DNA from 2 places in the Ferdinandcohnia sp. Marseille-Q9671 genome. Region 2 is predicted to be linked to the other one. Evidence: predicted binding sites of a transcription regulator. Region 2 holds the regulator's gene; the other holds the start of a gene.
The links. Region 2 encodes LexA, which represses DNA repair genes until DNA is damaged. Its sites were predicted from a motif close to CGAACATATGTTCG; they were not measured.
Positions count from the first base shown of each region.

Region 1: a site for LexA is predicted at 4,925-4,938, ahead of ACWNMY_RS03240 (Y-family DNA polymerase). Genes of this name have one in related genera too.

Region 1 is NZ_CDRJTA010000001.1:594,753-610,861, forward strand. Features, by position in the region: gene ACWNMY_RS03215 (iron-sulfur cluster biosynthesis family protein) at 1-74, opposite strand, end outside; gene ACWNMY_RS03220 (CDGSH iron-sulfur domain-containing protein) at 272-466, shown strand; gene ACWNMY_RS03225 (dihydroorotate dehydrogenase) at 582-2,384, shown strand; gene ACWNMY_RS03230 (GNAT family N-acetyltransferase) at 2,417-2,965, opposite strand; gene ACWNMY_RS03235 (YolD-like family protein) at 3,241-3,573, opposite strand; gene ACWNMY_RS03240 (Y-family DNA polymerase) at 3,610-4,872, opposite strand; gene ACWNMY_RS03245 (YqzH family protein) at 5,028-5,222, shown strand; gene ACWNMY_RS03250 (MerR family transcriptional regulator) at 5,545-6,336, opposite strand; gene ACWNMY_RS03255 (GNAT family N-acetyltransferase) at 6,477-6,977, opposite strand; gene ACWNMY_RS03260 (glutathione S-transferase family protein) at 6,990-8,030, opposite strand; gene ACWNMY_RS03265 (SDR family NAD(P)-dependent oxidoreductase) at 8,203-8,997, opposite strand; gene ACWNMY_RS03270 (MBL fold metallo-hydrolase) at 9,006-9,986, opposite strand; T-box leader at 10,201-10,430, shown strand; gene proI (pyrroline-5-carboxylate reductase ProI) at 10,560-11,405, shown strand; gene ACWNMY_RS03280 (MFS transporter) at 11,542-12,738, shown strand; gene ACWNMY_RS03285 (CAP domain-containing protein) at 12,829-13,968, shown strand; gene ACWNMY_RS03290 (hypothetical protein) at 14,027-14,839, shown strand; gene namA (NADPH dehydrogenase NamA) at 14,978-15,994, shown strand.
Region 2 is NZ_CDRJTA010000004.1:1,060,415-1,076,523, reverse strand. Features, by position in the region: gene sirA (sporulation inhibitor of replication protein SirA) at 51-494, opposite strand; gene tkt (transketolase) at 648-2,651, opposite strand; gene ACWNMY_RS20540 (DUF896 domain-containing protein) at 2,767-2,997, opposite strand; gene lexA (transcriptional repressor LexA) at 3,433-4,056, shown strand; gene ACWNMY_RS20530 (hypothetical protein) at 4,548-5,246, opposite strand; gene ACWNMY_RS20525 (hypothetical protein) at 5,249-5,686, opposite strand; gene ACWNMY_RS20520 (AAA family ATPase) at 5,691-9,305, opposite strand; gene ACWNMY_RS20515 (DUF4236 domain-containing protein) at 9,319-10,374, opposite strand; gene glnA (type I glutamate--ammonia ligase) at 10,674-12,008, opposite strand; gene ACWNMY_RS20505 (MerR family transcriptional regulator) at 12,056-12,460, opposite strand; gene ACWNMY_RS20500 (methionine gamma-lyase family protein) at 12,571-13,851, opposite strand; gene hflX (GTPase HflX) at 13,864-15,129, opposite strand; gene spoVK (stage V sporulation protein K) at 15,259-16,109, opposite strand, start outside.

The DNA of each region.
Region 1 (16,109 bases), on a different contig from region 2:
TTAAGTTTTTTATCTTCATTTTTAATTTGTGAGTTTAGTTTTTCAATTGCACGTTCTGTAAATGTTACCTTCACTTTCTCTCCTCTTTCTTCTTAATATCCTTCACATATTGAAGTGGAACTTTGCTGAATAAAGTTAGTCCTATTTTAACATATCTTAATTCCTTCTACATATCATTACAGTAACCTCAGGTTTATTTACATTTGTATTTAGGCAAATAATTCCTTATTATCAATAATAATACTATATTTTTAAAGGAGGAACATAACAGATGTCAAAGGTAACAATTAAAGTAAATGATAATGGCTCACTACGCATTACTGGTGATGTTGAATTAGTAGATGCGGAAGGGAATGCATTTCAAACCAAACAAACCTTCTCCCTATGTAGATGTGGTTTGTCTAAAAATAAACCTTTTTGCGATGGATCCCATAAGGGAAATTTTGAATCAGTAGTACGTGCTTAAAAAATGATAGGCTTAAGCAGTAACCGAACGTTTATTGCGTTCGGTTTTTCATTATGTAATAGCTCAGATATGGTACAATACTGGTAAGTATAAGACAGTCACGGAGGTACAAATCATGCCTGATTGGTCATATCATGTACTTTTTCAACCCATTTTGTCTCATCTTTCACCGTATTGGTCTAGAGAGTTTATACATAGAGGAATGAATACTATAGCTTCCCTACCTGGCGGACACCGAATCATTCATTTTCTTGGTCGAGAGGAATCTTCCACTGCTGTAAAAAAGAATATCCAAGGCTTCGCTTATGCTAACCCTATTGGACTATCCGGAAAGGTTGATCCTTTATTAACAGGTTCTAAGGCTTTTTCAAACCTCGGCTTTGGATTTATCGAGATTGGTCCAGTAACGAAAGAGTATGTAGAGACTCCAACCCTACCAATAATCGACCACCAAACACAACTTATCACTTTTCCATCAAATTATGAATCTATTGGGATTGAAAAAACAGTTCAAAAATTAAAAAAGTGGAAACCGACACAACCAGTATGGGCACGGATAGACGGTACTATAGAAGAACAACTTGAATTAATGAGAAGATTGGAACCCTTTGTCTCTGCTTTTGTTACTTCTACTATCGATGAACAGATTTTTCGAGATACTTCTGGACGTCCTGTTTATCTCTCGGTTCCTATTCAAAGGGTTAAAGAGTTACCCATTAATAGAATGAAAAGGATTATTTCCGGTATTGTGATAGACGAACCAAGTGGTACAAAAAATGACGTCTATTTGGAGGAACTAGTAAATTCTATTCATTTTTTAAGGAATCGCGGTTTCACCCTCCCTATAACTACAGTTGGAGGTGTCTATGAACCTGCTGATGCAGTAAAGCTGTTTGACGCTGGTACTGACCTTGTCATGCTTTCAGGAGGATACATATTTTCAGGTCCTGGTCTTACGAAGCGGATTAATGAAGCTCTCTTATACCAAGAACAGCCAAAGCCTCCGGTACATCCCGCCTGGATATGGTACTGGCTATTCGGACTGGCCATTTTGATTGGTGGTATAATTGCTCTTCTCTTTAGTCTGACGACGATTATTCTGCCATATGATGAACAATTTCTCGGGATGAAAAGAGAAGATATCCTCCTGTTTAATGATCGAATCCTTTATTTCATGGCGCATGATCGCATGACTCTGGCAGGTACGATGATTTCTGGTGGTATTGTGTATATGGCATTAGCTCGGTTTGGGGTTCGAAGTCACTTGCTATGGGCAAAGCAGTCCATTGATTTGGCAGCTATCCTAGGCTTTTTAGGGATTTTTATGTTTATTGGCTACGGGTATTTTGATTGGCTTCATCTTATCTTTTGGCTTATTTTATTACCAATCTATTTAATTGCTTTTAAGAAAACAAGACATATTAAAGGGACAGCCACATCACTCAATTTACGAAATCATCTCGTTTGGAGACGTAGTTTACTAGGTCAACTAGCCTTTGTAGTACTTGGATTTTCATTTATTTTAGGAGGAGCTGTCATTTCTTATGTTGGAATTACAAGTGTGTTCGTTTCAACCGATATTCTCTATTTATGTATGCCGCCTGAGATACTTGATTCTTTTAATGACAAACTGATTTCAGTAATCGCCCATGACCGTGCTGGTTTTGGAAGTGCACTTCTTAGTGTTGGATTTCTGGTCCTCACTATTACCCTCTGGGGATTTCAGCAAGGCAACAAATGGGTATGGTGGACGTTACTAGTTGGGGGAATTCCGGCTTTTTTTGCAGGGATATGGATTCATTTTGCTATTGGATACACGACATTTTTCCACTTACTTCCCGCTTATTTTGCACTTTTTCTTTTTATCACCGGACTTTGTACAACATACCGTTTTTTTCATATGGGAAAGGATATATAGAAAGGAGCCTGCAAAGTATCAGGCTCCTTTTCTCATTTCGTATTTTCCCAGTCCTCTGCTAGCATTCCATATACCACATGATCTACATAATGGTCATAGAGCCATTCACTTTGTCTAATCTTACCTTCATTAACAAAACCAAGTCTTTCTGGAATCGCCCGACTCTTATCGTTTTCTACAGCTGCACGGATCTCTACACGGTTAAGTTTCATAGTTTCAAAAGCGTACTCTGTCAGCACCTTTGCTACTTTTGTCATGATTCCATTCCCTTGATACTGTTGGCCAAGCCAGTATCCGATATGGGCAATTTTATTGGACCAATCAATTGAATTATAGCTTGCTACCCCTACAATTTCATTCTTATAAACTATGGCGGTATAAAGTCCCTTTTGATCTACATAGCTTTTTTTACAAGACTCAATATACGCTTTTGTGTCTTCTATTTTTGTTGTAGTGTCTAGCCAAGGTAGCCATTCTCTTAGGTATGGTCTCGAACCTTCAGTTAAATTAAAAATCCGTTCCGCATCATTTGTTTCAACTAATTTAAGTGCCAGGTCTTCGTCAATTTGATAGACAAACATTCTTCATTCCCCCCTTACATCTATATACTTTTCTCTATTCCCTTGTAAAAATCCTTCCTCATGGGATTACGTAATTACCCTAATAGACTGCTTACTTACCTCACGATTCTCTCAAGAAATAATGACCGTCTTACCTTTAAAAGTACTGTAGAGATTTTACCGTATAATGAAGATTTGACACCTCAAACCGTTCCTCAAACTACCCCTTGGTTGGAGGTGCGAAACCTTGTACTATTGCCAAGGATACTAAAAAAAATCCCTCTTTTTGCGAGGAATTATTCCGAAAATCTTACATCTAGCAACATATTTACAGGGATGTAATGCACTTCGCCAAATTTATCAACGACATGCAATCTCCCTTGTAGCGCATCATAGTGATGAATGGTACCTAGAAGGAGCTTATGATGTTTGTACTCATAATGTGTAAGTACTAACTCTCTACCCTCCTCCATTGCCTGACAAAGTAGTCCATTCATTTCCTCAATTTGTTGCTCATCTAATTCAGGTTTTTGTTCATACGTATCTTCTTCCGCCCAATCTCTAAGTATTTTCACATGCTCTGGCAGCATCATTGCTGTCCATTTTATTGATCCTCGGTCTCGAATCATTCTCGTCACCTTTCTTATGTCTAGCGTTTTTAGTTATTACTCTGCCTTATGTCCACCAACAAGCTTACTACGATGTCTTGAGGTTCCGGCATTGGTATAGGAAACTGCACGTAAGATTGCATCTGAACCATATTTCCCACGGATTCCATCCATTACATAGCCGAGTTTGTGTTGTTTAACCCTATTTAAATAAAACAAATCCAATTGCATTTGTGTGTCATCCTCAATATTTGAAAGTGCAATATAAATTTTGCGGACTGTCTTTTGTGCATAAAATTTTTTGAATAGCTCTAGACACACCTCATATATTTCCATTGTGATATTTGTCGCAGTTTCAATTGTTTTTGAACGGTAAAACCCTCCACCAAACTCATCCCTACTATAATCAAGCCCAAGACTAATCGTTCTTCCTGCTTTTTTATGCCGGCGAGCACGTCTTGCTACCTCTTCACACATCTCTAGAATTACATGCTTTACTTCTTCTGGGTCCGGGTAATCACGCAAAAGAACCTGGCTTTTCCCAAAGCTAATTTGTCCCTGCATAATAGGAGCACCAATTTCTGATAAATCAACACCCCACGCATGGTAATAAAGCTGATTTCCCATAACTCCAAATTTCTTTTCAAGCAGTTCGAGTGGGTAATGGGCAAGCTGACCAACTGTCGTGATTCCCATCCCATGTAAGGTCCGTTCTACCCTACTCCCGATTCCCCACATTTCCCGTAATGGAGAAACTGGCCATAGTTTTTCGGGAATATCTTCATACGTCCATTCTGCAATTCCTTTTTTCTTCGCTTCCAAATCTAAGCAAAGCTTTGACATCAGCATATTAGGTCCAATCCCGATTGCACAGGTAAGACCATACTCAGCCTCAAGTTCTTGTTTTATTTTACGAGCGATTGTTGTCGCATCTCCCCATAATTTCTCGGTCCCATCAATTTTTATAAAACTTTCATCTACGCTATAAACATGGATTGCACTTTTCGGTACATATCGATTAAAAAGCCTTGTAATTTCAGTTGAAATTCGTAAATAGGTTGCCATTTTGGGATTCACAAGCTGAATTCTTGGATCCTTTGGGATTTCAAACAATCTTGATCCTGTTTTTATCCCAAATTCTTGCTTTAGTTTTGGCGAAGCCGCAAGTACGATACTTCCCTGTCTCTCCGTATCCCCGACGACCGCCAAATAGCACTCAAGCGGATCAAGACCTAATAAAACTGCGGCACAGCTTGCGTAAAAGCTCTTTATATCCACGCACAAAATCTTTTGAACGGGTAGCTTGCTGTAATCCACCATGTACATCATCTCCAAAAAGAATGTATGTTCGTATCATATTCTTAATGATAAGAGAATATACGTTCGATTTCAATGGAAATTTAAAACAGAAGTTAGTGGAGAATCATTTCGGAAACGTACTATAATAGGGTAAGTAGAAAAAGAGGTGCCGTTTAATGGATGAGAAATTCATTCGAAAATTGATTCGAAATTACTTTTATCAATATCAGCACGATAGCGATTCCGTGCCATTATCTGAAGAGGATTATAGAGGATTAATCATAAAGATCAAAAAGCGGCAGAATGCCGAACCAGAGGAAGCCCTGTACGACATCATAAATGATGTGATATATGAATACGTAACGACTTGAAAAAACCGGTCTGAGAAAAAACACTCTGAGGGCACAGGATTAACGAGTGAAAAGGTAATAAAACAAAGAGTTTTGCGCAGCTTTGACTACAAGTGGATTACTAAAACCATTCGCATCATACAGATAATGGAAAAATATACGCTGAGAGCACGACTAATTGTAACATTCTTCCACTTGCGCATGGTTTTTAAGTAAAAAGGTAATAAAATCATGCGCAAATAGGTTTGCGCATGGTTTGACTACAAGTTGCTTCATAAAAGCATCCGCATCATACATAAAATGGCAAATCCTATTTCCGAAGGTCTAATAAAATTTCTAAAATTCACTTAGAATCGTCAACATCAACCATATTCTGAGACATATAATATTCCATTGCCTCATTGAGCCACTTTTCCTCTTCTGCTGTGTAAGGCGAAGGTGCCATTTTTTCAAGGTTCATTAAGAGAAGTTCCTCATCTGTCTCTGTAAGGTTTAACTCGGCTAAGGCATGCATAGCATCTTCACCTATAAAAGAAAAGGAAGCTTTCAAGTATTTATCTATCATAGCCTGAACCTCTAGATTATGAACTGGCTTACCATATAAACGCTTAACTTCTTTTGATAATTGAATAAACTCCTTATCCAAGGCTAGCCGCTCTTCTTCTGATTTATTATAAAAATACTCTACAATGTCTGGCTTTGTATGCTGCTCTAGCCAAAGACGTTGTTCTTTTTCGGTTTGGGTACTATTAATCAGACTCATTAGAACAGCACTATCAACCTCCCCCTCTTCTTGGAGTAACGCTATTGTACGAGTAATGGCAGAAAGTGCAGACTCAATCTGCTCTTTCTTCTCTTCAAAAGCTTTTTTCTGAATCTGTAAAGACTCGTTTAAACTAAGGTCAAAGCTAGATTCATGAATCATTTCCCCTATTTGTTCTAAGCTATAACCTAGAAATTTGAAACTAACAACTTTCTGCAAGGTAAGTAGATCTTTGTTTGTGTATTGGCGATGGCCCGATGATGGGTGCTTATCAGGTGAAAGTAATCCAATTTCATCATAATAGTGCAGGGTTCTTATCGAGATGCCCGTTCTATCGGAGAATTCCCCTATAGAATAAAAATCATTCTTCATTAAATAAGTCTCCTTTCTAGCTAAAACTTCTTCTCAATTTGATTTTACATCCTTACGTAACTGTAGGTTCAAGAAAAATTCCCCTATAAACTAAAAAAAAGAACCAAAACGCTGCAATAGCGGATTGGTTTTTTTCAGTATTATATAGACAATCGGAATGCTTTTACGATAATCCCATCATTTGCAGGTTCAAAGTCATACTGTGGTAAACGCTCAAAGCCGTGCTTTGTATATAATGTAATCGCAGCCTTCATGAACTCACCAGTGTGTAAACTGATAAACTGGTGATTTTTCGCTTTTGAACGCTTGATGCATTCTTCAATCAAAGCTGAGGCCACCCCCTTACCTCTAACATCAGGATCAACTGCCAGCATTCTGATTTCAGGGTAATCTAGTGCCTCCAGCTGGCCTTCATATGCGTCAATTTTAGCAGGGAACAAAACGACACTCCCCGCAATTTTTCCAGCAAGTTCACAAACAATAAGCTCTACACCTGGCTGTCGATCTGCTTCTGAGGAGATAGCCTTCTTAAGTGCTTCCCAGTGGGCAGCAGGAATTGCTTGCGAATGCTCAAAATACGCTGCAACTCGCTGTTTCCGAATAAAATCTACCTCATCCTGTTTTGCATCACGAATTTTCATAGTTATCCACACCTACCCTTGAATCAAGAACTTTTCTTTTTTATGGCTCAATTGCTCGCGGTTATGTTCAGTAAACCACACGGATTCATCTGGTCCTTTAGGAAGAATATTTACTTCCCCTTTCGCTGGGTCAATCGTAATGGATAAATGATAATGCCTTTTTATCGCATCAAAATCCGTTGTTTCACCGAAACCAGAAGTCTGGTACAAGTCACGGGCATAGCCCCATAAATTAGGAAACTCACGAATTAAGTTTCGGTTTGTTCGAAATGCAGAATAATAGGCTGCATCAAATCGAACCAATGTGGTATATAAGCGAACATCTGAATCAGTTATAAAGTCACCAAATAGAAAACGATGCTTAGACAAGCGTTCCTCTAACTCATCTAATCTAGTAAACAATTGATTATAGGCTTGTTCGTAGGCTTCCTGTGAGCGAGCAAACCCACATTTATACACACCATTGTTTACCTCATGAAAAATGATGTCATTCAATGCATCAATCTCTTCACGCAAACCAATCGGATATAAATCTGGAGCGTTTTCCTTATGGAATGGAGCCCATGCTGTTTCAAAATAATTGGTTAGTTTGAAATAATCATTGTTAACCGCTTGTTTTGTTTTGACATCAACCATAACTGGAACGGTCGGTCTACCAGTGTAATCAGGGTCTGCATTCTTATAGGCCTCACTTATGTACCTTACCCCAAGAACAGGATCGACCCCATTTTCATCTAAAGAAAATTCCCAATCCACATGTTCAATTCGTGGTCTCATAGGACTTACCGTACCTAAGCTAATTGCAGCTTCTAAGCCAAGGATTTTGCGAACTATAACCGATCGGTGCGCCCATGGACATGCCGCTGACCAAAGCAGGCGATAGCGCCCAGCTTCAACGGGTAACTCATTTGTCTGAGATCCGAAAGGTGTGGTAAAGCGATTGATTTGACGGTTAAAAGATCCATCAGATGTAATTTCTTGCGGTTTTTTTGCGGAATCCGCTTCGGTTTTTACCGGAACACTACAACTACTTGCTTGATTATTTTGTGACATTAGTCTCTCTCCCTCTGTTTGCTACTCTATAACCAAATTTTAATACACAGTAATGTAATCAGTTTAATGTAATTTACTCATTATCTAAAACACGAGTCAAGAAATTAGACTTAGAAAATTCAGTTAAATTCGCGAAAAAAATACCCCTCTTTTAAAAAGGAGTATTGACGGTTTATTTTTTAAAAAACGCCTTCCCTCCAACTTTTTCAACAAGTCGGGGAAATAGGGTATAAAACATACTTCCTGCATTCATCCATCCTGGTAGATTGATCTCGCGCTTAGGTGTTAGCATTGCATGTACAATTTTTGAAGCAACCACATCAGGATCAAGCATGAAACGATTTACGTTTTTTGCATAGCTTCCTGATTCATCAGCAATATCAAAAAAGCGTGTGCGAATCGGCCCTGGATTGACAGATGTTACATGTATATTTGTATCAGAAAGCTCCATTCTCAAGCTATTCGTAAAACCAAGGACAGCATGCTTTGTTGCAGAATAGACACTTGATTTTGGCGTAGCAATCTTACCAGCCTGTGATGCAATATTAATAATATGACCTGTATTTTGCTCAAGCATTTTAGGCAAGACCATCTTTGTGCATGAGATGAGACCAAACACGTTTACCTCAAACATCGCTTTCATTTGGTCGATTTTTGCATCCACGACATTGGCGAACACACCAAACCCGGCATTATTAACTAGAACATCAACGGTTTTTACTTTATGTAAAATATCTGCAAACACTTCTTTCACATTTTCTGTATCACGAACATCTAACTTATAGAATAAGCATTCCGTGTTATATTTTTCTTGAATCGTTTGTGCAATTTTTTCTAACTGATCATGGCTACGCGCCAACAAAATAGGACGAGCGCCTTGTTCAGCGACAAGATATGCAATCTTTTCGCCAATTCCACTAGAAGCACCTGTAATAACAACTGTTTTCCCTTTTAGCCTTGAACTCATTTGGTCTTTCACCTCGGAGAAGATTTATATTGATGATAGATATGTTGACCGTTCACTACTTCTATCTTAATTTCCCCTATTTCCTCAAGGAAGTCAAGTTGTCCAACCGTTTCCGACATCGTGAAAAGAGGTTGCTTTACATATACTTTTGGAAATAATTTGGTACATACTTCAAAAGCGGTCATCGGCTTTTTCGTTAACATATCTAAAACCTTATAAGCCCGCTCTTTTTGAGATAAAAGTCTTTCCTGAATAAGTTCATAGGGATTTAGAATATCGTCTCCATGCCCTGTCACGGCTTTGGATACGTCTAGTGTAACTAACTTACGTAATGAATCATTATATTGAATTAATGGTCTCGGTCTTGTTGTTTCTCCAAATTGAGGTGGTTCTAGTAATGGATTTGGCGAGATTCTTGCCAAAAGAGTGTCACCTGCAATTAGAAGTCCATCATCTTCCCTATATAGAACAATATGGCTTTGAGCATGCCCTGGGGTCTCGATTACCTTAAAGCCAGTCATTCCATCAATCGTATCTCCTTCTCCAACTCGGGTTGTTAAGGATCGGTGACAAGAATAGGCAAGATCTTCCTTCATATCTACTAACGAAACAAAAGCAGGATTAAGTCCTAATTGAAGAAAAAGCTCGTTAAAGAATGGCTCACTATTTTTAAAAAATTGCAGGTCTTGACTAATCCATGGCTGGTTTTTAGGATGGCCAATTACAGGGATATCCTTATGGAAATAGTCAAGTAGTCCAACATGATCTGGGTGGTGATGAGTGATCACGACTTGTTCAATATCAGATGGTTTATAACCTAATTGAGATAGTTGCTCATTGAAGGATTGCCATGCCTCCTCCGTTTTAGCACCAGCATCAATTAAGGTTAGGGCCTCACCCTTAACTACGTATACGTTCACATCCCCCACCGCAAAGGGTGTTGGTAAGGTTATTTTGAAAACATCTTTCGTGGTAGTAAGTTTACTCATTGATTTCTCCTTTGTTCTGTTATTCTTATATATCAAAAACGTTCGCTTTGTTACATCACTGTATTGATCCTATTTCAGTTTACCTTTTTCATTTTTATTTGTCATTATATTCGAATAACTTATCTTGTATGTAACTCATTATTAGGCTATTTTTAAAAAATAATCCCTTGACATACCGATTAATCCAGTGCATAATGACTATCAATATTAATGATGCAAAGCAATGATTAGGACTAGTAAATCATCTAATGGCAATAAGAGAATGAGATCCACCGGCTGAAAGGTCTCATAGCCCACTTCTTGATTGAACCTACCTATGAGCTGTTAGGAAAACCTAACCGTCTCCCCACGATACGGGTTCGAGTTGAACATCAAAATTCGCCTAATTTTCATGATGTTAAGTAAGGTGGTACCGCGGATAGTCAGACCTATTCCGTCCTTTATTAAGGATGGAGTAGGTCTTTTTTATTTTTACACCTGGGTCACTTTTTAGCAGTGGGATGCAAAACCGACTGAATATTTACAGTGGGAATATGCCAAGACACATTTGATTTAATTAACGGAGGGATCGTTATGGAAACGAAACAAAATATTGTGTTTGTTGGGGCTGGCTCGATGGCTGAGGCAATGATTTCTGGAATGCTACAAAAGGAGCTCTTTTTGCCGAAACAGATTTCTGTAATGAATCGCTCCAATCATGAACGATTAGAATATCTTAACACCACATATGGAGTTGTCATTAGTAAAAACAAACAAGAAACAATAAAAAATGCGGGAATCATCATTCTTGCAATAAAACCAAAGGACGTAGCCGAAACTGTTCTAGCTATTAGAGATTATGTCAATGAACAACAGCTTATCATTTCAGTATTAGCAGGAGTGTCAACCACAACTATTACCGACTTGCTGAACAAGGAGGTTGCAGTAGTAAGAGCTATGCCTAACACCTCGGCAGCAATCGGCAAATCTGCTACTGCGCTCGCGGTTGGAACATATGCTTCAGAAAAACACCTTCTCATCTCACGCGAATTATTTGAAACGATTGGGATTGTAACAACGGTTGAAGAAACGGACCTCCATGCCGTTACGGGTCTATCAGGGAGCGGACCTGCCTATGTCTATTATTTAGTCGAGGCAATGGAAAAGGCTGCTGATGAAATTGGATTGGAAAAAGGAATTGCAAAGGACTTGATTCTGCAAACAATCATTGGCGCTGCGGAAATGCTTAAAAGCTCAACCAAACAACCAGCGATGCTACGAAAGGAAGTTACAAGTCCAGGTGGTACAACCGAAGCAGGTATAAAAGTGCTGGAGGAATTTAACTATCAAGAGGCCATGATAGCCTGTATTAAACGTGCAACATCGCGATCAACTGAATTAGGTAATGCCATGTTACAAAATGTTTCCGAAGAGAATTAAAAGCATCTAAATTTGGGGAATCTTGCCGTTTAATAGAAAAATGGTGCACAACGGTATGATTCTCTTACCATTTTTGGTAAAATTTAAGTACCAATAATAGTTAGCTAAACGAAATAAAATATGATGGGGAGATACGATGAGTGCACCAGCTATTAAAGAAACACCATCTCTAAAAACGACAAAAGAAAGAATTTGGACACGAGATTTTACACTGATTTGCATTTCGAATTTTTTTATTTTCCTTGGGTTTCAAATGACATTGCCCACAATTCCACTCTTTGTTGAACATCTTGGTGGTAATGATCGGTTAATTGGATTAGTTGTAGGTATTTTTACATTTTCAGCCCTATTAATTAGACCCTTCGCAGGTCATGCCTTAGAAAAGAAAGGGCGCCGCTTTGTTTATTTACTAGGACTTTCTATATTTGTACTTTCTGTTGGCTCCTATGGCATTATTTCAAGCCTCTTATTTCTATTTATTTTTCGAATGGTTCAAGGAGTTGGTTGGGGTTATTCAACAACTGCTTCTGGTACAATTGCAACTGATTTAATACCTGCTAAAAGACGTGGCGAAGGAATGGGGTACTTCGGGCTATTTGGCAATATTGCCCTCGCCTTTGGACCCACACTAGGTATAACACTTGTTGGTAATATATCCTATACAACACTTTTTTCGATCTGTGCGTTCCTAGGATTAGTCGCACTACTTCTTTCATCAAAAATCCACTACAAAAAAGTAGAACCCATTCAAGAACAACCTAGAAAATGGGACTTTTATGAAAAAACTGCCCTTCCCCCTTCTATTCTACTATTCTTTATTACTGTTACTTTTGGAGGTATAGCAGCCTTTTTGCCCTTATACACTGCCCAAAAGGGAATACCTGGGATCGAGTTATACTTTTTACTTTTTGCCCTAGCTTTAATGATTACTCGTACATTTGCAGGGAAAATATACGATTTGAAAGGTCATCGAGCAGTATTCGCTCCTGGAGCATTTTCCATTGTAGTAGCAATGTTTCTACTAGCTTGGCTACCTACTAGCCTCGTACTCTATGTAGCTGCAATCTTTTATGGACTTGGCTTCGGTGCTCTCCAGCCGGCCTTACAAGCATGGGCTGTGCAATCCGCTCCCGTACATCGTCGAGGAATGGCAAATGCTACCTTTTTTTCATCCTTTGATTTAGGTGTTGGTGTTGGCGCAATCGCCTTTGGTCAGGTTGCTTATCTTCTTGGATACCATTCAATTTACATTGTCTCAGCATTTTCTGTTCTTATCTCAATACTGCTTTATTTTACATGGATCGGTAAAACCAATACAGGTCGCACAGAGTAACAAGGGGCCACATTGCCCCTTTTCATTCTAGAATCCCTTATCGTTTCTGAAAAATTTGGATAGAATGTATTTAGGGATAGGAGGTTTTACATGAGAAGATTCCTGCTTTTACTATCATTTTTATTCTTCTTATACGCTGGCTGGACAGTACTAGATAAACTAGCAGCCAAAACTGAAAGTCAATCAGTTTTAGATACTATTTCTTCTGAGATTGAGAGGGTTTCTGAATCTGAGGAACTTGCAGATATAAAAGATAAACTCAATGAAGGCGTCCAATTTATCGCGACATTGCTACAAACCTTGGAAGAAAAGGCTCCTGAAAACTCAATAATCGACAAAAATGAAGTAGAAAAACCAGAATTACACGCACCTAGTGAACAGGCTTTTTCTATTCATAATATAGAGCTTGGGGAAAGTAAAGAGAATGTGGAAAGCCAGGTTGGCTCCCCAAAACGAGTTAGCATAAATGAGTATCGAACAAACTGGTACACCTATCATGAAAACTATCAAAATTTTTTAATGGTAGCCTATGATTCAGGGAATAAAGTTGTAGGATTGTACACGAATCAAGACCTCATTACATCAACAAATGGAGTCAAACGCGGGACTACCAAACAAGAGGCTTTGAATCAACTCGGTGATCCACTAACAAAGATCCAAAAAGGATTTGTTTACTATGAGTTTCAAAAAGATCGAGATTATGATGTATTCCACTTAGACAATACGTATGTCACCCTCTTCTATGATAAACATCAAAATAATACTGTGACGTCCATTCAAATTATTTCGGAAACACTAGAAGAGAACCGAAATGACTTTTACACAGATGCGAGTGAACAATTAAAGCAAGGGTTTGAGTATCAATTATTCGATATTACAAATGCGTCAAGAGTTAATCATGGACTTCCTATTCTTACCTGGGATGACCATGTCAAAGAAACTGCTAGAAAGCACAGCTTGGACATGGCTGAAAATAATTACTTTAGCCATACAAACCTCAAAGGTCAATCCCCTTTCGATCGTATGCTCGAGGATGAAATACTGTTTACGATGGCTGGTGAAAATCTTGCTTATGGCCAATTTAGTAGTATTTTTGCTCATGAAGGTCTAATGAATTCAATGGGGCATCGTGAGAATATATTAAAAGAAGAGTTTAGATATTTGGGGGTAGGCGTAGCGTTTAATTCAGAGTCTCATCCCTACTACACCGAAAAGTTTTATACAAAATAGGCTGTTTCATCTATATACCTCACAAATTTTGGTTATCCTACCAAAGAGGTGATAATAAATGAAACTTGTACAATTTTTGTTACTGTTTGCACTTTTCACTGGTTTTTCAGGTGTTACGTTCGCCGAACAAACCGTAGGTGAATATGGTCCTTTTACCATTGTTCAGAAGGAATATGTTGATTTAGATGGCGATGGCAAGAAGGATATTATAGAGCTATATGCCCGAAAGAATCAATACAACCTTGCAAATGAATGGTCAATCAAAATTAACGGAAAACAATTCGGAACGTATTCAAATAAAATGGATTTATATCAGTCAGCAGACATGGAATTTACGGATGTCACTCAAAATGGAAAGCAAGATATTCTTCTCTATTTTCGTTCTATCGGAAGTGGTGGAGTGAATGGTTTACATGTAGTTAGTTATACAGGTGACAGTATCGAGGAAATCTTTGCCGATCCTAACTCTGCCGGATGGTTTGATGAGGCAGAAAAACGTTTCTCAATGAAATACATCGGGGATAATGAAGTTAAATTTATTGATACGAAAACAGACTTACAAGCTGTTATTCCCTTATCAGAAGAACGCTATAAGGATTTTCCTGATAAAGACGAACTACAAAAACGACTAAATGAAATCAATGTAGGGGTTGATCCTGCTTCAAGATTTCGATTCGAAAAATTGACAAAAATGAAGCCCCAAGAAATTGTCGTAACCCAAGCTGTATCAGGCATTGCCCACTATGATGTAATTGCCTATTTTGAAACGAGATATGCTTTTGATAACCAAAATCAACAATATGTACCAACGAAGGTCTCTCTCATTAGTTCAGAAACACAAAAAAAGCTAGCAGAAAAAACATGTAAATAACCACATTTTTTTGCATCGGCTCTCATTGACCGATGCTTTTCCATTGCTTAACACTTTAGTTGGAAGTGCACAGAAAATGACCTTATAAGAATAGTTTGTTATAATATTTAGCGAACCGAAATACATAGGAGGTATGAAATGAACTCAGCATTATTTTCTCCGTATACCATTAAGAATGTTACCTTAAAAAATAGAATTGTAATGTCTCCGATGTGTATGTATTCAAGCCATAATGAGGATGGAATGCTTCAGGATTGGCATTATACACATTATGTAAGTAGAGCTGTTGGTCAGGTCGGTCTCATTATGGTGGAAGCTACAGCTGTTACCCCACAAGGGAGAATTTCTCCCCAGGATCTAGGAATTTGGAGTGACGACCATATACCAGGATTTAAGAAGCTGGTAAATATGATCAAAGCATATGGTTCTAAAACAGCCATCCAAATTGCCCATGCGGGTAGAAAGGCCACTGTGGAAGGAGAGATTGTTGCCCCTTCTGCGATTGCGTTCAATGAGAAATATAAAACTCCTAAAGAATTAACAATAAGTAAAATAAAAGAAACTGTTGAAGCTTTTAAAGCGGGAGCAAAAAGAGCAAAAGAAGCTGGATTTGATATCATTGAAATTCATGGTGCTCACGGCTATTTAATTAATGAATTTTTATCACCTCTTTCTAATGTGCGCGAGGACGAATATGGTGGTAGCGCTGAAAATCGGTACCGGTTTCTAAAAGAGATTATTGATGCAGTAAAAGAGGTCTGGGACGGTCCGCTATTTGTGAGGATATCAGCAAATGATTATACTGATGGAGGATTAACACCATCAGACTATGTTGACTTTGCAAAATGGATGAAAGACCAAGGTGTTGACTTACTTGATGTGAGCTCTGGTGCTGTAGTACCAGCTAGTATTGATGTTTACCCTGGGTATCAAGTTGGCTACGCTGAAAAGATCCGAACAGAAGCTAACATTCCAACCGGAGCAGTTGGTTTGATCACGAAAGGAGTTCAGGCTGAAGAAATTCTAAGGAACGACCGAGCCGATTTGATATTTATCGCACGAGAACTATTACGAGATCCATATTGGCCAAGAACTGCCGCAAAAGAGCTTGGCGTATCAATTGAGACCCCAAAACAATACGATCGTGGTTGGTAATAAAGAAATGAATAAATTGCAAGGCGCATAATCGAGCGAATACGACGACTTAAGGTTACTTGCATATTGAAGTAGAATATATAGTCATGATAGCGTTCGAACAAACTAAAGGAAC
Region 2 (16,109 bases):
TACTAAACCAATAGCTATTATACAATATTTACTTTATGTTTTCCTAGCTTTTATACAAACTTTCTTTCCTTGATAGGATTTAGCCATCCATATTTATTAGATTTGAAGTCCATAGCTAAAAAACATCTATCATATTTACGTAAGATTTCAAAAAAGGCAGTCTCTGCCTCATAACTTCCGGTAGATTGTAAATGGATGTACTCACTAGTAATCGTTAATTTTGCATAGCTATTAAATTCGTTCCATTCAAGGGTATGAATATTTGTATGATATTGTTTATAAACGGAGTAATGTGCAAGGCTTGATTCTATTTTTTTCTGGATTCGAAACGTAGGAATAGCCCTTGTAATAAACTCTATTTGTTTGTATAGTACTTCCTTTTTCTCTTGATTGGAATGGTTGTATTCTAAGAACAAATGATAGATTAGCGATTCACGTCCAAAGTAATGAGTTGCAAATTCTTCTTCTATTAAGTAAATATAATATTCTCTCATAACTCTTTCCTCCTAATACTATCCACTAATAATACTAGTAGTATATTCGAAAGAGTCAGTGTTTTTTGTCTTAAGTTGGAGTAAGAATCGTCTAGTTTTGTCGAAACGAAAATTTATTATAAAAGGGGTCGTATCCGACCCCTTTCACTTGGATTATTGCAGCAACTTTTTCACCTTATTCACGACATTTTCAACTGAGAATCCATATTCCTTCATAACAATTTCACCGGGTGCAGATGCTCCAAATTCATGGATCGCAAGGATATCCCCCTCATCACCCGTATATTTTTCCCAACCTAGTGGGGTTGCCATTTCAATTCCTAAACGTTTTTTCACATTCTTTGGAATAACAGACTCTTTATAATCCATTGGTTGTGCCTCAAATCGGTCCCATGAAGGCATACTTACAACTGAAACATCAATATTTTCAGTTGCTAATTGTTTTTGTGCTTCTACAGCTAAGCTTACCTCAGATCCTGTAGCCAGTAGTAACGCGTCTGGTTGTCCTGATTTAGCAGGAGAGATCACATAAGCACCTTTCTGGACTCCTTCATAAGCCTTTTTGTCAGTCCCCTCTATTGTTGGCAAGTTCTGTCTTGTTAAGATAAGGGCTGTAGGTACACCCTTTGATTCTAAGGCTGTCCGCCATGCTGCTGCAGTCTCATTCCCGTCTGCTGGACGGATAACAGAGAGATTAGGCATTGCTCGTAGCGCTGGTAATTGTTCAACAGGTTCATGAGTAGGCCCATCCTCACCTACAGCAATACTGTCATGTGTAAATACATATGTCACAGGCAACTTCATTAATGCAGCTAGTCGGATTGCAGGTCGTAAATAATCTGAGAACACAAAGAACGTTCCACCAAATACTTTTAGACCCCCATGTAGAGCCATTCCATTCAATGCCGCACCCATCGCGAATTCACGTACTCCAAACCAGATGTTTCGGCCACTATAATCATTTGGCATAAAATCTGCTGCGCCATTTATCATGGTTTTATTAGAACCTGCTAAATCAGCAGATCCTCCAAAAAATTGAGGGACACTATTTGCAATAGCATTTAACGCTTCACCTGAAGATGCACGAGTTGCCAGCCTTTTTCCTACCTCATAGACAGGTAACGAGTTTTCCCAGCCTTGCGGAAGCGTACCATCAATTGCCATTTCTAATTGATTTCCTAATTCAGGATTAGATTCCTTATAGGAATCGAACAAACGTTTCCACTCTTGTTCTTTTTGCTCTCCTGACTTTTTAATCGTTTCCTCAAAATGAGTATATACCTCGCTTGGAACATGAAAGTCTTCCTCAAACGTCCAATTATACGCTTCCTTGGTCAGCTTTAATTCATCAGCACCAAGTGGTTCACCATGGGCCTTTGATTTCCCTTGTCGATTCGGAGAGCCATACCCAATTGTTGTTCTAACTTCAATCATTGTTGGACGTGAAACATCACTTTTCGCTTCTTCGATTGCCTTATCAATCGAATCCACATCATTGCCATCCTCAACTCTTATATATTGCCACCCGTATGATTTATATCGCTGCTCAATTGATTCTGAGAATGCTTGATCCAAGTCACCATCCAATGAAATATCATTAGAATCATATAAGACAATCAAACGCCCAAGTTTTAAATGACCAGCAAGCGAGGAAGCTTCTCCAGAAACACCTTCCATTAAATCACCATCCCCACAGATAGCATATGTATAATGGTTGACTATCTCGAATGATTCTTTATTGTAAACTCCTGCTAAATGACGCTCTGCCATAGCCATTCCGACCGCCATCGCAATACCTTGTCCAAGTGGACCTGTTGTTGCATCTACCCCTGCAGTGTGACCAAATTCAGGATGTCCAGGTGTTTTGCTTCCCCACTGACGGAATTGTTTTAGGTCATCTAGTGTAAGGCCATAGCCTGCCAAATGAAGCATGCTGTACAACAAGGCAGAACCATGTCCTGCTGAAAGGACAAAACGATCACGGTTAAACCAACTAGGATTCTTCGGATTATGATTCATATGTCTTGTCCAAAGAGTATATGCCATAGGTGCTGCACCCATCGGCATCCCCGGATGCCCTGAATTTGCTTTTTCTACAGCATCAATAGAGAGTGTTCGAATTGATGCAATTGATAAATCAGTGATTGAATGAGTCATATACATAATCATCCTTTCAAAAAAGTTCATTCTTTAAGAGATAACACATGAATGATTGTTCTTATGTAGTATGTACAAAAAAGAAAAGAATACATAGAAACCTATGTATTCTTTGTTAATGTAATCTTTTTCGTTTGCTATCTTTTAACTTTTTGGGTGTTACATCCTTACCTTCCGGATCAACGACCTTTACTGAGTGCAATGTATTTGTCATTGAGTTCCTAAATACTCGCAAATACTCCTGCCTTAGTTCTTGCTGTTCTTCCTTTTCCTGCTCAGAAAGACCAACTGACTTAGCTTTTTTTGCAAGTGTATTGATCCGATCTATTTTATCTTTTGAAAGCATAGAATATCTCCTTAAAATTATCTTTTCTAAATCATAGTTCATAGTACTAGAAGAAAAGGTATTTTACAAGTATTCTACATCCCTCTATTCTTCACAATTTTATGTAAATGCAAGTTAACTTGCTGTTATAAAAACCATGCCCATACTTAACAACAGAAAAAGAATATAATAGATAAACCCGCTTTGTAATTTTTTCAACATCTTGTTTCACTCCTATAAGAATGTTCGTTCGCATTTGTTGATTTTATTATAAACCGAACAAATGTTTTGTGTCAACAAAAATTCGAACTTATGTTTGTATAAACTAGTAAAACATGCTATACTCTACTTAAGAATTTCGGTATTTTTAATAACCAAAGGTTCTCACCGAACACTTTCAAAAGGAATGAAAATACATAGAACAATATAAAAATTACTATATAGGGGATGAGCGGGATGACAAAGCTTTCTAAAAGACAGCAGGATATTTTGAATTACATTAAACAAGAAGTCAAAGACAAGGGTTATCCACCTTCCGTGAGGGAAATAGGAGAAGCTGTAGGACTAGCTTCAAGTTCTACTGTTCATGGACATTTGTCCCGGCTAGAAAGCAAAGGTTTAATAAGAAGAGATCCAACAAAGCCTCGTGCTATTGAGGTCTTACAGGTCGATGAAAACGAAACAATTCCAACCGCTAACGTTATCAATGTACCTGTAATAGGAAAGGTTACTGCAGGTCAGCCAATAACCGCAGTTGAGAACATTGAGGAGTATTTTCCATTACCTGACCGTTTTGCTGCACACGACGATCAAATTTTTATGCTTGAAATTATGGGTGACAGTATGATTGAAGCAGGAATACTTGATGGAGACTTCGTTATCGTTAGACAACAAATCTCCGCTAACAACGGCGATATCGTGGTTGCAATGACAGAAGAAGATGAAGCTACCGTAAAGCGCTTCTTTAAAGAAAAGGATCATATTCGATTACAGCCAGAGAATTCTATGTTAGACCCAATTATTCTTAAAAATGTATCAATTTTAGGTAAAGTTATAGGTGTCTATCGAAACATTCATTGATAATCCAGGAACATTCAGACGAATGTTCCTTTTGTTTGCAAGAACAAAAGCGCAAGCGCCTTGATCAGCCCCGACAAGCATAAGACGAGACGGTGAGAAGGTTGCTCTTTGACCTTCTTGACGGATTGGCTTATGACCTCGAGGGGCTAGGCGCTGGAGCTGGATGTAGATAAACTCATTTACAACTTGTCCACAAGGTTGATTTTTATAATTTCCTAAACCAAAAAAACCCTCAACACCAATCGTGTCAAGGGTCCATTAAACTTAGTACATTGTCATACATTGCTCACGTTCTCAACGATGAATTTGTGTACGGAACATTATCAAAAACATTTTTATTGACCAGGATAATGCATCTCTTCAAAATAGCATTTCATTTTATTTTTTATAGCATCAAACATTTGTATTGTAGGCGTGTCTTTTTTACGGAAAAAAGTTAAGGATAAAACTCTCCTATAATAAGCGTTCCTCACGCCTATCAAATCTTCCCCTCACCTCACCAACTCATACGTATTAAACTCCCCTTCTGGCGCGGTGTTGAAATAGCTTGTTCCATTAATGTCATAACGCACGGCATAGGTAATCCCACCACCACCATCTCGGATTCCTTTTATCTGGACAGATCCTGTCGATGGTACCGTTAATTCCCTTGGTTTATGCTGAATCATAAAAGATTCCGAAACGGGGGTGCCATCAACCAAAACTTGGACATAGTCGCCGTCCTCTGCTGCATAATCCCAAACCCAAATTTTCGTCTCATCCAGATCAGAGGCATGCGTTATTGTGTAATCCTGCGCCCCTAGATTTTCATCATTTTCAAGGAGTACAACACCTGCGGATATAGCTGTTGAAATTTGGTTTTCAAGTGCATTTCTTGCTGACTCAGACGTATCCACAGTTGTTGTATCCGTGAACAACAGTGCACCAATTCCAATCGCTAACGCAATATATCCTAAACGTTTCATCCCTTTTAACTGTTTCCCTTCAAATACCTTTCCTTTATCTAAAGGCACAGTTTCAATGTTTTCTTTTTGCTCTACGAACTGTGCCTCATTTCCCTGCTGCACACCTTCATCTCTAAATTCAACATCACTATGTTCCTCCCCAAAAGTTTTCATTTGTCCAGCATTCTTTGATTTTTCTTTAGCTCGTTGAATTCGTTCTTGTAAATCCTTTTTATACTGGCTCATTGTTACTCACCTTCTTCATGGACAGGATTTCGATGAAAATAGAAGCTCATCCCCAGACGTCCTAGTACAACAAAAACAATCATTAAGATAAAAAATAACATATGTCTCGTACCACTTACCGTTTGATAACCAAAATTCAGTATCGAAAGGGCTATATTAATAATGACCATGCCTACAAAAAAGATCTTCACAAAAGGATACAACCACGGGAAAACCGCGTAAATTCTACGTAAGACTGGGACCAGTAATGAAATCCCAATCACAAGTCCACTTACCCCAATCATCGAAAGTGCAGTATCTGGCCCAGCAAAACCAGATGTTCGAATCGCACTGACATCCGAAAGAAACATCAACGGGGTAACAAGCAGTATAAGTAGGATAAAGCTCATCGGAAAGATTAAATAACCAAACGCCAACGTACTCCCTAATAACTTTCGCATCACATTACACCTCTTTAATATCTTCCAGTGTGATCGTCGTGAGCATTTCTTCTGTTAAGTTCTGCTCTTTGCTTAAACGACTAGCCTGATGATTCAACGATTTCTCATATACATTTCGGACATAGCGACCATTTCCGAAGTTATCCATCGAGCCTACACGTTGGAATATGTCCAATAGCTTGTCCTTGGCCTCTTCCGTTAGGACAAAGCCCTTTTCTTCATAAAACTTCTCCGCGATCTCCATTAATTCATGTGGAGAATAATCCTTGAAATCAATAATAGTCGGAAATCTTGACCGCAAGCCAGGATTCAAGCTTATAAAACGCTCCATATCTTCATCATAGCCTGCTAAAATGACGACAAGTCGATCCCGATGGTCATCCATCATTTTCACCAGTGTATCAATTGCTTCTTTACCGAAATCATTTGGACCACCTTGAGCAAGTGCATAAGCCTCATCGATAAAAAGAACACCATCTAATGCTTCCTTGATGACTTCTTTTGTCTTGATTGCAGTTTGCCCAACATAGCCAGCAATCAAATTGGCGCGATCAGTTTCCACCAATGTATTTGTTTGTATAACACCTAGATTATACAAAACATTGGCCACAATTCTTGCCATCATCGTCTTTCCTGTACCTGGATTTCCTTTGAAAATCATGTGTAACGTTTGTGTACCATCAACTGGCAATCCGAATTTTTTACGCTCTTTTTCCAAACGTAATCGAGCCTGTAAGCTCCGGATATAATTCTTCACTTCATCTAGACCAATAATGCTAGCAAGTTCAGTTTCTAAGTCAAAATTCTTTAAAATCCGCTCAGTTGGCTTAATATCTGTCGGTAAAATAACATTTAGTTCCTCAACAGGTACATCATTCATCGCAATCCGAACCGACTGATTGCGTGTAATTTCTTCAATGAAATTTCGAATCATTCGTCCATTACCTGATTCACCTATTGTTTTCCGGTGTTTCTTCGTAATTTCCTCCATTAATACCGATTCAGCCGCATTGACAAGGCCAAATCCTTTAAAAGAGATTTGTATTTTCGCAATCTCAAACAATTCTCTTGCTGAATAATCGGGAAAATGGATGCGGTGCGGGAAACGAGATTCAAGTCCGGTATTAACCTTTAGAAATTCATCCATCTCTTTTTCATATCCAGCTAAGATTACAACGATATCTTCACGGAAATCCTCCATCAGCTTGACTAACGTATTAATTGCTTCTAGGCCATAACTTCCACCACTTGTTGCTAGTGCATAGGCTTCATCAATAAACAAGACTCCACCGAGGGCCGAACGAAATACTTCCTCTGTTTTCTTCGCTGTATGTCCTGCATATTGCCCTGTCAATCCACCACTATCGACTTCTACAAGATGTCCAGCTTTTAACAGTCCCATGTCCTTAAACATCGTTGCGATAATTCGAGCAATCGTTGTTTTCCCCGTCCCAGGATTCCCACTAAAAATCATGTGTAACGTTTGGGACGTATCTACCTTCAATCCTGCATTCCGTCGCTTTTCCTGCGCAATTAACATATGATATTGATTCCGAACAAAATCCTTCACATGATTCAGCCCTACTATTGGAGCCAAACTCGCCTCCAAATCAAAGCTTGATGTATCGTCAAATTTAAAATCTTCATAAGTCAATTCGTTAATGTCCGCTGTTTGATTTTGAATTAGCCGCTGTGATTGATTCAAAATCGCAGCCTCAATCGTATTTCGTACCAGCCTTCCGTTCCCACTGTCGTTTTTCCCTTTAATTTGGCTCTTATCATATAATTCAATCAGTGGTTTCTGACAAGACGCTGCGATGCTGTAGCCTTTTTGTTTTGCAATAATTTGCGTGATTTCCCACATCTCTTCTGATGTATAATCAGGAAAATGAACATTATTTGGGAAACGCGATTTCAAGCCGGGGTTCGCTTTTAAAAATGTCTCCATCTCTTCGCTATACCCTGCAAGGATGACAACCAAGTCATCACGGTAATCTTCCATTCCTTTTACCAATGTATCAATTGCCTCTACACCGAACGTGTCGTGTTCATTCCGATAAAGAGCGTATGCTTCATCAATAAACAAGACACCCCCGAGAGCGGACTTAATCACATCATTCGTAAGTCTGGCTGTTTGTCCCACATATTCCCCAACCAAATCCGCTCGACTGACTTCCCTTAACTGACCCGTCGATAACACACCAATCGCTTTTAAATACTTCGCAACAATTCGAGCAATCGACGTTTTCCCTGTACCAGGATTTCCGGTAAACACCATATGCATAGAGATTCTCGAATTCTTCATCCCGTGACTTTGTCGACGTTTTTGGATTTCGACATGATCCTCCAATTGCAACACATAATCCTTCACTTCTGTTAATCCAACAATCAAGTCAAGTTCTTTCTTTATATCTTCTAATCCCGCTTGATTGGTATCACGGACATAATGATGTAATGGAATGCTCTGCTGATTTAACTGTGCTGCGATCATGCCATCGGTCAACATTAAATTGACGGCATCATTATCCATTTGCGTATTTCTCAACTTATATTCCGCCAATGGTTTAAAAATTTCTTGTTCCACTACGGTTTCTAATCCTTTTATTCCAGTTGAATCAGAGAATTTTTCTGCAATATAAGAAGCTACATCATCTGACCATTCCAGCGCCATCGAAAGCTGACTTCCGACTTTTTCCCGTATACCAATAAGAGCACGCTCTGCCAACTGCTTCTTTTCTTCATCGGAATACGGCTCTATATGAATGAAATCACCAACAGCATTCATAAAATGGGATCCCACTAAATCCATCAAACTTTGCTGATTCTTATCATAAAGAAAAACGAGGTATTTACCATTCGCATAGATCTCACTAATCGACTGCTGCAGTAGTGCCCCTGTTGCCTCGACAAGATTATTTTTTTCCATGATATATCGTGCTGGTAATGCATATTTTCCAGCTGTAGTTAGTTGTTTGATTGAATTGAGCACTTTCGATGGTGCTTTATCAATATGTTCAAAGAGAACGATATCCGACTTCGCATATAAACATTTATATAAGTCCGTTAAAAATAACTGAAATTCAGAATCCGTCGTATAGGACGCTAAATCAAGGATAGAAATCGTATCGTACTTCACTAATTTATGCTTTTCAAGAAGTTGGGCCATTTCCATTACACTTTGTTTTCTACCTGAACCAGGATGACCAAATAAAACGAAGGAATTCTTCGGTTTATCCTTAGTTATCCCCGTGACAAATGGTCGCTTCATTGCCAAAGAAAGTTCGTCCAAATATCGTTTTTGTCCAACCATTTTCTGACCCATTTCATTCCGTATGGTGTTAAAAATGATGTCCAATTGGTCGCTCTGTATGGTAGGCTGCTTTTCTTTTCGTGTGATAGGATGATTAGTTGTTGGTTTATGAGCAGCTGGAATCCCACCTTTCTCTGTAGAGCGTGACATAGATTGGGGAACTTGGGTTTGTCGTACTTGTTGTGTAGACTGGGTCTGGGCTCTGAATGTAACTCCAGCCTTTCTAATCCAGCCATGTTTTTTTATGCTACGAACGACTTGCCACTCCGGAAATAAAAACGTTACGATCTCTTTTATATTCCTTCTCATTGTATGAAATCACCTACCAATCTGTAATTCGTTCCACTGGTCGAAAGCCCTTTGTCTTCAAATGGTCGATATGATGCTGGAAATTTTCCATGGCGTCAGAAGGGTCAAGTCTCTCAAAGTTTAGTCTATCCAATGTTGCCCGATTGAATAAAATCGATAAAAGAACTTGGTTTTCCATATTACCAGTAGCTGTGTTCAACGCATGTTCGGTCACATGTACCAAACACCGCTCAATTGGCAAAAAAGCAAACAAATGACGTGCGCCCCAAACGGCATGACTACAAACATAATCCTTCTTAATCTCGTTATAGTTAGAAACTCCCATTTTACGTCTGGATACCTTACCTGTTTTCGTTAAGGACAATTGCTCGGTTGGAACTACATCTCCATTCACCTGGAACTCCAGTTCAACAGTATGGGCATCATGAACATGGAAATCATACGATAATTCTTCAAACTCACTACTCTCTGTGATTACTTTTTGATAGGCTCGCGACTGACCAGCTAAAACAGCGTTTGCCATAGTAGTTAATTCCTGCCACTCTTGATAATCTGATTGATCCTGTAGCTTAGCCTGCTGGATTGCATGTTTTAATTTTTCCTTCTTACGTTGTGCTAGTTTCTTAATGATGCGTTCCAAAAAGTTTGGTGTGTAAGTCTGAAGGTTATGTAACGCTTCTTGCTGTAATGGACCCATTTCGCCTGGTGTAAATGGGGCCGGCATTGCTTGGATTTCTCTCCAATCGATTGGTTCTGGGGAAATTTGATGCATGGATGTGATTGTTTGAATATAGTGATTATGTTCTTCGACCAGAGCCTGGTTGTCTACAGTGTGAGATGTAGAAGTGGAGGATACTGTCCCTGAAGAATTTTTCTTTTTCTTACCGGAAGTGGTCTTTACATAGGAGATACCTGTTCCCGGAATTCCAACAGACCTCGTTCGTCTTCCAGATGAATGGATCGAATAACGCATCCCTCTTGTACCAACACTTACCCCCATTCCCTTTTTACCAAAGTTGACCCGAACACCCTTTGCTATTTTGATACTTTTTCTAAAGCGGAAAGCCATTGTTGTCACCTCTTATTAGGATATAAAGTCTCTCGATATTAAAAAAAAAGCAGTAGTTCCTCATTTAAGGGGCAACTGCTTTATTAAGAATTATTTAGAAATAGACATTATCTATCACAAAAACTAACAATCATTGTTGGCATTGTTTAGTATGGGTCTAGAAATAGGCTCTTATTAATTTTTATATAAATAGGGAAATTCATCGCTTATATCAGAATCTTTTTTTCTTATCAACTTAACAATAAAATAAACAAAAAAGAAAAACCCTCAACACCAACGGCATCAAGGGTTATATCCTATTAATACATTGTCATATATTGCTCACGTTCCCAAGGATGAACTTGTGTACGGAACATGTCCCATTCGATTTCTTTTGCTTCTACAAAATGTTCAAATAAATGACCACCTAATGCCTTAATTAGCACTTCATCTTGCTTTAATTTATCTAATGCAAGTGCTAAAGTTGGCGGTAAGTCAACAATTCCTGCTTCATTACGTTCTTCTTTATTCATAATGTAAATATTTCTATCCACTGGTGCTGGTGGTGTAAGCTTGTTCTTAATTCCATCTAATCCAGCAGCCAGTAATACAGCCATTGCCATATATGGATTCGCTGCAGGATCGACACTACGTACTTCCACACGTGTACTTAAACCACGAGAAGCTGGAATACGCACAAGCGGACTTCTGTTTTGTGCTGACCATGCCACATAGCAAGGTGCCTCATAACCAGGTACCAAACGTTTATATGAGTTGACTGTTGGATTCGTTACTGCTGTAAAATTCGGAGCATGCTTTAGAATACCTGCAATGAATTGCTTTGCAGTTTCGCTTAATTGCAGGTCTGCATTTGGATCAAAGAATGCATTTTGTCCACCTTTGAATAGAGATAGGTTACAGTGCATACCTGAACCTGCTACTCCAAATAACGGTTTTGGCATAAATGTTGCATGTAGACCATGCTTACGTGCTATCGTTTTTACAACTAGTTTAAAGGTTTGAATTTCATCACACGCAGTAAGTGCGTCTTCATATTTAAAGTCAATTTCGTGCTGACCAGGGGCTACCTCGTGGTGGGAAGCTTCAATTTCAAAGCCCATTTCCTCCAGTTCTAACACGATATCACGTCGGCAGTTTTCTCCAAGGTCAGTTGGTGCCAAGTCAAAATATCCGCCATTATCGTTTAACTCAAGAGTAGGCTCCCCATTTGCATCCAATTTAAATAAGAAAAATTCAGGCTCAGGTCCGAGGTTGAAATTCGTAAATCCTAACTCTTCCATTTCCTTTAATACTCTCTTTAAATTATTACGCGGATCTCCCTCAAAAGGAGTTCCATCTGCATTATGGATATCACAAATTAAACGTGCAACTTTTCCTTTTTCAGCTGTCCATGGAAAAACAACCCATGTATCGAGATCAGGGAATAAATACATATCTGATTCTTCAATTCGTACAAAACCTTCAATTGAAGAACCATCAAACATCATTTTATTGCTTAATGCTTTTTCTAATTGACTTACTGGAATCTCAACATTTTTAATTGTTCCTAGAATATCTGTGAATTGTAAACGAATAAATTTTACATTTTCTTCATTTGCCAAACGAAAAATATCATCTTTCGTATATTTAGCCATTAAGACTTCCTCCTCAAACCTTCTGTAAGTGTAAGTATGAAAACATTTTAATTATGAAAAAATCTCGACATATCACCATGATGTGGACTGGATTGTTTTTTAAACCTTCCTGCCTGTAGCAACTCATTTCTCAAAAGTTTTCTCAGCTCAGAATTAGATAATTCCTGTTTCACTGGCTCAACCGGCTTTTCTTCTACAACTGGCTCGGGATTTTGAACTGCGAAAAGCTGTTTAATCCCTGCTAAATTGACTTTCTGTTCGATCAAGCTTTTGATTTCAAGTAGTCGGTCAACGTCATTAAATGAATATAGTCTTCGATTTGTTTCAGTTCTTGCAGGAGAAATCAAACCATTTTCCTCATAATATCGGATTTGACGTGCAGATAATTCAGTTAATTGCATGACAATTCCAATTGGAAATAGTGGCATGGACCGTCGAATAGTATCACCCAATATATGATCCTCCTTTTTGCAATGATAAATTGATTTTAAACGATGTTATATTTTATGTCAAGGTGATGTAAGGAAACCTCACATGAAAAAAATCAAAAAAACAGAAGCCTTTACTCTTCTGTTTTATATGTTAACAATTTATTTGTTAATAATCTATTTAACGCCAAGCTTATCGCAATTTTCACATGAGAATATGTAAGACCACCCTGTATATATGCCACGAATGGCGGACGTGTAGGTCCATCAGCCGTTAATTCGATGCTTGCTCCCTGAATAAACGTTCCTGCAGCCATGATGACATCATCCTCATACCCTGGCATGTAGCTAGGATAAGGCGTTACATGAGAATTTATAGGTGATGCAAACTGAATGGCTTGACAAAATGCAACCATCATCTCTTTATTATCAAATTGTACGGATTGAATTAGATCAGTACGTTTACTGTTCCAACTAGGATGAGTTTTTAATCCGATTCTCTCTAAAATAGCTGCTGTAAATACAGCACCCTTTAATGCTTGTCCAACAACATGCGGCGCAAGAAACAACCCTTGATACATATCTTGCAAAGTATAAAGGGACGCTCCAGCCTCTGCTCCAATTCCAGGAGATGTCATACGATACGAGCATGCCTCAACAAGTTCTTTTTTACCCACTAAATAGCCACCTGTTTTTGCAAGTCCTCCACCTGGATTTTTTATAAGAGAGCCCGCTATTAAATCAGCACCTACATGACATGGTTCTAATTCCTCTACAAACTCGCCATAACAATTGTCAACAAATACCACTACATCAGGTTTGATCTCCTTAACAAAGTCAATCATTTCTTTTATCTCTGCAATTGTAAAAGAAGGTCTAGTAGCATAGCCTTTTGAACGCTGGATCCCAATCATTTTGGTGTTTTCATGAATGGCCATTTTTATCGCGTTAAAGTCAGGTCTTCCCTCTGGAGTCAAATCAACTGTATTATACCCAATTTGAAATTCCTTCAAAGAGCCGTTGCCTGATCCACGAATCCCAACAATCTCTTCTAATGTATCGTATGGTTTTCCCGTAATATACAGCAATTCATCATTAGGTCTTAGGACTCCAAAGAGGGCAATCGAAATCGCATGTGTACCAGAGATAATTTGTTGCCGGACCAGGGCACTCTCCCCACCAAATATATGGGCATAAACAGCCTCTAATGTATCTCGACCGATATCATCATATCCATATCCTGTTGAAGGGATAAAATGAGAATCACTAACTCTATTTTCTTGAAAGCTCTTAAGAACACGGTACTGGTTGTAATCAATATTTTTTTCAATATTCTCATGTACCTCTTTAATTTGTGTTTCTGTTTCGTCCACTAATGTTTCTATCACTTTACCATAATCTAATTCTGTAAACATCTTGCTTCCCCTTTATGAATAAAAATCACGCAGCTGTCCAGTTAAGGAATGATTCGAAAAAATATAGCCGGTACAATCATATTTTTCCGACTCTTCATTGTATCTAAGTTCTTTTAATATCGTTTCTTGTTTTAAATGTGCTAAAATTCTACCTTCCGAACTAGGAAGTGACACTTGATATTTTTCCATTTCACGGGTCATGGTCTCTTCAACATTTGTCTTAATGTTTACCAGATCATTTTCAACAAATGCGCTAACCAATATCGAGGTTGTCTTTGATGACGGCACAAAATCCGGGTGAACTTTATCTTTTTTATTATATAGAGTAAGAATTGGTATTGATTCTACACCTAGGTCATCTAATAGCTTTAGGACCGTTTTTTCATGATTGAAATAATCAGGATTAGACGAATCAACCACATGCACAATCAAATCAGCTTCTTTTACCTCTTCTAAAGTCGAACGAAATGCTGCGATTAGAGACGTTGGTAAATCCTGAATAAAACCTACCGTATCTGTTAAAAGTGTCGTCAATCCACATGGAAGTATCATTTTTCGAGTCATCGGATCTAGTGTCGCGAATAATAAATTCTCTTCGAACGAGTCTGCCTCAGTCAAGCGATTAAACAACGTAGACTTCCCTGCATTTGTATACCCTACGAGAGCAATTTGGTATGTATTATTTTTCTTCCTTCTTTCACGATACCGTTCCCGATGTTGAACGATAACGGATAGTTGATTTTTAATATCGTCAATTCGCCTATGTATGTGTCGTCTATCCGTTTCTAATTTTGTTTCACCTGGCCCTCTTGTACCAATTCCTCCTCCTAATCTTGATAATTCAATACCTTTACCAATAAGTCTAGGAAGCAGATATTGGAGTTGCGCTAATTCAACCTGTAACTTTCCTTCTTTTGAATTTGCTCTCGATGCAAAAATATCAAGAATAAGTTGTGTCCGATCAATGACACGCGCCTGAAAACTCGAGGATAGATTACGAACCTGACTAGGTGATAGTTCATCATTAAAAATAATGACATCTGGTTCTAGTTCTTCTTCTAAGTTAACTAATTCTTCCACTTTTCCTTTACCAATATATGTGGCAGGGTGTATGCGTTCCCGCTTTTGAGTAACGGTCATTACAACCTTTCCCTTAGCTGTCTTTGTCAATGATTCTAATTCTTCTAGTGAATAGTGAAATCTACTCTCATCATCATTTTGAGTTTGGCATCCAACAAGTATTGCTTTTTCGAATTCCTTGTTTTGTTCATTTTTCAATCCAGATTCCTACTTTCATGAAAGGTAATTTTCCTTACACTATCATATCAAAATTATCATACTAACACCAATCCAAAGAGACTCTCCTATTATACACAATAAATATGCCACCCAGAGTGGGCAGCATATTTATTCTTTGAAAATTAAATCCTGAGTGCGTATTGTTTGAAGCTCTTGTTTACTATACGCATCATCTACTAATAATCTCATCGCTTGGGTTCGTATAGACTTCTCAATAATATTACGTACATAGCGACCATTGCTAAATTTCCCAGGGTAAGAATCTTTTTTTATATTTAATAGATGATCTCGCAATTTCCGTTCAGCTTCAGTACTGAACACATACTCACGTTCCGCCATCATCTTTGCTGAAATTTCCATCAATTGATCAACGGTATAATCGGGAAAATCAATGACAAGTGGAAATCGGGAATACAGTCCGGGATTTAAGGATAAAAAATGTTCCATTTCTTTGGAGTAGCCTGCTAGGATTAAAACAAATTCATGCTGCTTATCCTCCATATGTTTTACAAGGGTATCGATAGCTTCCTTACCAAAGTCCTTCTCTCCACCCCTTGCTAACGAATAGGCTTCGTCAATAAAAAGAATGCCTCCTATTGCCTTCTTAATCAAGTCTCTTGTTTTTTGCGCAGTGTGACCTATATACTCACCGACTAAATCGGCCCTTTCCGCCTCAATAAGATGACCCTTCGATAGCACATTCATTTGGAGAAATAATTTCCCTAATAATCGAGCCACTGTTGTTTTCCCTGTCCCCGGGTTTCCTTTAAACATCATATGCAAGGCTTGCTTACCAGCTTTTAATCCCTGTTCTTCCCTTTTTTTATTAATATAAATCCATGCATATACCTCTTTAATCATCTTCTTCATTTCATCCATACCAACAAGAGTGCTCATTTCTTCTTCTATTTCTTTAAGAGCTGTATGCTTTGTTTGTATTTTGGAGGAAATGACTTCCT